DNA from 2 places in the Variovorax sp. Soil_C_12 genome. Region 1 is predicted to be linked to the other one. Evidence: riboswitches for the same ligand, from Rfam matches in the RefSeq annotation. Region 1 holds a riboswitch; the other holds the start of a gene.
The links. A riboswitch is a leader RNA that binds a small molecule or an ion and turns the genes downstream of it on or off. The one in region 1 is predicted to bind glycine.
Positions count from the first base shown of each region.

Region 2: linked by a shared signal. The riboswitch ahead of AC3A6X_RS26415 (D-amino acid dehydrogenase) and the one ahead of gcvT (glycine cleavage system aminomethyltransferase GcvT) in region 1 are both predicted to bind glycine.

Region 1 is NZ_JBDGIO010000005.1:361,700-364,052, forward strand. Features, by position in the region: gene AC3A6X_RS16475 (hypothetical protein) at 1-853, shown strand, start outside; glycine riboswitch at 872-970, shown strand; glycine riboswitch at 987-1,099, shown strand; gene gcvT (glycine cleavage system aminomethyltransferase GcvT) at 1,136-2,308, shown strand.
Region 2 is NZ_JBDGIO010000012.1:49,691-52,043, reverse strand. Features, by position in the region: gene AC3A6X_RS26420 (LysR family transcriptional regulator) at 1-85, shown strand, start outside; gene AC3A6X_RS26415 (D-amino acid dehydrogenase) at 89-1,357, opposite strand; glycine riboswitch at 1,450-1,555, opposite strand; glycine riboswitch at 1,560-1,663, opposite strand; gene AC3A6X_RS26410 (helix-turn-helix domain-containing protein) at 1,736-2,353, opposite strand, start outside.

The DNA of each region.
Region 1 (2,353 bases):
CCAGGTGCTGGACAAGCTGCGAATCCGCCTGGCCCAGGATGGCGACCGCTTCTCCAGCGTGATCGTCGACAACGCCAGCGCCGTACACGCGGAAAGCGCGACCGGCTCGGACTCCGCGCAGGGCCTGGTGGTCACCGGCGACAACAGCAACCGCGAATTCTCTGGCTGGGACACCGGCATCGAGACCCTCCTCGCGCGCGGCGAACAGCCCGACGTCTGGATCTTCTCGAACGACACGGTGGCCCTCAACCACGCCTGGAGCGAACGGCGGCTCGAGCGCTTCGGCGGCGAGATCCGCAAGCTCGCCCTGCATCCGGGGCCCTGGCTCTTCGGCGAGATCAACGACTTTCCGCGCTCGACCATGACCCCCATGGGGCCCCTGCTCGAATGGGTCTCGACCTACTGCTTCGCGATGAACAACACGCTGCGCCACCGGCTGGGCACGCTCTCGCCCGGCAACGCGCTGCTGGATTCGCTGGTGAACGAGCAGTTCGAGCCCGGCCGCGGCGTGTTCCGCGACCACGTGGGCGAGGCGTATGTCGATTTCGTGTCCGCCTGGCTGATCAGCGACGACGGCGAGGGCGAGCAGAAGAGGCGCCGCTTCAAGTGGGACCACGAATGGCACAGGGCCAGCCCACTCGGCACCGAGAACTTCGAGGACCTGCGCATGAAGGCGCGCTGCTGTCTCTCGGAACACATGCTGAGCCTGCGCGCGCGCCAGGCAGGCGCCGACATCCGCTCGCCCTACGATGCCCGCAACTTGCGCGAGCACGTCCGGCGCTCCCTGCAGTTCCTCTCGGACAAGCTGTGGGAGAAATTCCTGCTGCGGCGGCTGCGGCTGGAGCGGTCGTAGGCGCGGTTTCCCTTACACTCGACCCGGTCAGGAGAGAGCCCCGCAGCGCGGGGCCGCCGAAGGCGCAGGGCCCCTCGAAGAACGGGCCCGAACGCTCAGGCAAAAGGACTGACGAGGCGCCCGTTCTTTCGGGCGTTTCCTTGCTGGAGAGAGGCGGCGCTTTGCTTTTGGCAAAGCCCGTCCACCGAAGGAGCAAACCCCGATCGTGGGGCGAATCTCTCAGGTAAAGCGGACAGCAGGGGTGGCCCATGGCTTTGCTGCCATGGATCTGGACTGCCCCTGATGGAGAGTGCCTTGGCCTCTGCTCCCGACGATCTGCAAAAGACCCCTCTGTACAACCTGCATGTGGAGCTCGGCGCCCGGATGGTGCCCTTCGCGGGCTATTCGATGCCGGTGCAGTACCCCGCCGGCCTGATGGCCGAGCACAAGCACACGCGCACAGCCGCGGGCCTCTTCGACATCTCGCACATGGGCCAGCTGCGCCTGGTCGGGCCCGAGGCCGCTGCCGCCTTCGAGACCCTGATGCCGGTCGACGTGATCGGCCTGGCGCCCGGCAAGCAGCGCTACGGCCTGCTGCTGAACGACCAGGGCGGCATCCTCGACGACCTGATGTTCTTCAACGAGGGCGGCGATTCGATCTTCGTGATCGTCAACGGCGCCTGCAAGGCCGCCGACATCGCCCACATCCAGGCGAAGATCGGCCAGCGCTGCCAGGTGCAGCCCCTGCCCGACCACGCCCTGCTCGCGCTGCAGGGCCCGCAGGCCGCGGGCGTGCTGGCGCGCCTGTCGCCCGGCATCGAGCGCTTCGTCTTCATGACGGGCGGCAAGGTGCAGATCGGCGGCATCGCGGCCTTCGCCACCCGCAGCGGCTACACCGGCGAGGACGGCTTCGAGATCTCGGTCGCCGCACCTGACGCGGAGGCGCTCGCCCGGCTGCTGCTGACGCAGCCCGAGGTGCAGCCCATCGGCCTGGGTGCGCGCAATTCGCTGCGCCTCGAAGCGGGCCTCTGCCTCTACGGCAACGACATCGACACCACGACCACCCCGGTCGAGGCCTCGCTCAACTGGGCCATGCAGAAGGTGCGCCGCAGCGGCGGCGCGCGCGAGGGCGGCTTTCCCGGCGCGGCGCGGGTGCTGGCGCAACTCACGGCCGACAGCGGCACGGCCGGCCGCCTCGACCACGACACGCTCAAGCGCAAGCGCGTCGGCCTGGTGGCGCTGGAGCGCGTGCCGGTGCGCGACGGCACGCTGCTCGAATCCTTCGAGGGCCTGCCCATCGGCCAGGTGACCAGCGGCCTGCTGGGCCCGACGGTCGACCGGCCCGTCGCGATGGGCTATGTCGCCCTCGCCTACGCCGAGCCCGGCACCCGCCTGCAGGCCATCGTGCGCGGCAAGCCGGTGCCGATGGAAGTCAGCACCCTGCCCTTCGTGCCCGCGCGCTACTGGCGCGGCTAGTTCTTCCTTTCTTTCTTCCTTCCCTTTCTCTTCCCCCAGGAGCCA
Region 2 (2,353 bases), on a different contig from region 1:
CGGCCTCGTGACCCTGCGCCGGCGCACCGAGGCGCCGGCGCTGGTCATCCTGCGCACGCTGATGCAGGCGCTGATGCGCGACTGAGGCTCAGGCGCCGGCAAAGGCGAAGTCGACCTCCGGCTTCAGCCCGCTCACGATGCGCGCGATCGAATGGCCCGAGCCGCAGGCGTGGGTCCAGCCCAGCGTGCCGTGGCCGGTGTTAAGGAACAGGTTGGGCAGGCGCGTGCGGCCGATCAGCGGCACGTTGCTCGGCGTTGCGGGGCGCAGACCGGTCCAGAACTGCGCGCGCGTCGTGTCGCCGGCACCGGGGAAGAGCTCTTCCACGCGCCGCACGATGGCTTCGCAGCGCACGCGATTGAGGTCGCGGTCGTAGCCGTTGAGCTCGGCCGTGCCCGCGATGCGCAGCCGGTCGCCGCTTTCCGAGGTGTAGCGCGAGAAGACCAGCTTGTATTCGTCGTCGGTCAGCGAGACCTGGTGCGCCTTCGAGGCGTCCTTCACCGGCAGCGTGACCGAGTAGCCCTTGGCCGGGTAGATCGGCAGCCGGATGCCCAGCGGCGCGGCGTACAGCGGCGACAGCGAGCCCATCGCCAGCACGACGGCGTCGCCGCGGATGCGCTGGAAGCGGCCCTCGCTGTCGGTGGCCTCCACGTGGTCGATGCGCCCGCCCGCCTCGCGCAGCGCGGTGACGGTGTGGCTCATGAGGAACTGCACGCCGTCCGCCACGGCCAGCGCGACCAGCTCGCGCGCGAAGCGGTTCGCATCGCCCGACTCGTCCTCGGCCGTGTAGGTGGCGCCGGCCAGCTGGGGCCGGATGTGGGCCAGCGCCGGCTCGATGCGCACCGCCTCGTCGGCCGAGACCACGCGGCGCTCGCAGCCGAGGGCCCGCATCTGCTCGGCCGGCTTGAGTGCGCCGTCGAACTCCTTCTGCGTCGTGTAGAAGTGCAGGATGCCCTGGGTGCGCTGCTCGTACTGCAGTCCCTTGTCGCGGCGCAGCTGCTGCAGCAGCTCGCGGCTGTAGGTGCCCAGGCGCACGATCTGCTCGATGTTGCGCCGGGTGCGCGCCGGCGTGCATTCGCGCAGGAAGGCCAGGCCCCAGAGCCACTGGCGCAGGTCGCCGCGCAGGCGGAAGAGCAGCGGCGCATCCTCCTTGCCCAGCCATTGCAGCAGCTTGAGCGGTGCGCCGGGATTGGCCCAGGGCTCGGCATGGCTCACCGAGATCTGGCCGCCGTTGGCGAAGCTGGTTTCGGCGGCCGCCGTGGCCTGCCGGTCGATCACGGTCACGTCGTGGCCGAGTTGGCGGAGGTAATAGGCCGAGGTGACGCCGAGCAGGCCGGCGCCAAGAACGATCACGCGCATTGCAGGAACCTTTCAGGTTGCAACGCTCGGACGCGACGAAAGCAATGGAAGCTCGTGAAGAAGAAAAAGCAACCGGCGCACGCGTCCGAGTTGCCGCTCCCCCTGTCCTCGGTACCTGAGAGATTCATCCGCTGCGCCCGCAGCGGACTTGCTCCTTCGGTGCGTCGCGTGGTGCGACGGCTCTCCAGACGGCTTTGACAGTTGGTGCAGTACAGGCCCTTGGTTGCGAGCCGACCTGAGCGTTTATGGGAGTTTGCGCCTTCGGTGGGGCCGCCTCGCAGCGGCCCGCTCTCCTGCAGTGGGGCGGATTGTAGGCGGCCCGGCCCGTGTCACCAAGCGCGGTCGCCGGGGCCCTGACCCGCCTCGATCTCGATCGCCTCAGGCCCGCCGAAGCCGCGTGAAGAGCTCGAACTCCCAGTTGCGCATACCCAGCAGCAGCGTGTAGCCCTCACGCTCCTTGGGCGAGAGCTTCTGGTCGGTCTGGTGCTGCTGCGCGAAATCCTGGGCCACGCGCTGCAGGCGGTCGAGGAAGGCCGGGGCCAAGCCCTTGCTGATCGAACCATGCACCAGCAGCAGGCCCTCGGCCGGCCCGTCGAAGCCGCCGCGGTAGTAGTCCAGCACCACGTTTTCGCGGAAGAAGTCCATCACCGGCCCATGCGGGCGCCAGCGGAAGGTCTTGGCGAGCTTGAGCCGGTAGCGGTTGAGCGGTCGCAGCTCGATGATGCCGATGCGGTCCAGCTGCGCCAGGTAGCCGATGCATTCGGCCTCGCTGATCCGGTAAGCGGCCACGATCTGCTCCAGCGTCCACTGGCTCAGCACGCAGATGGCCAGCAGCAGCAGCTTCTTGTCCTTGACCACCGCCTTTTCCTGCTCGAGCGTCAGCTCCTTGAGCAGTGGCTGGGCATCGGCGACGCGTCGCGCCAGCTCGGCGAAGTCGATTTTCAGCGCACGACAGATCGCATCGACGCGCGTGAGCGGCATGTCGCCCTTGGCGAG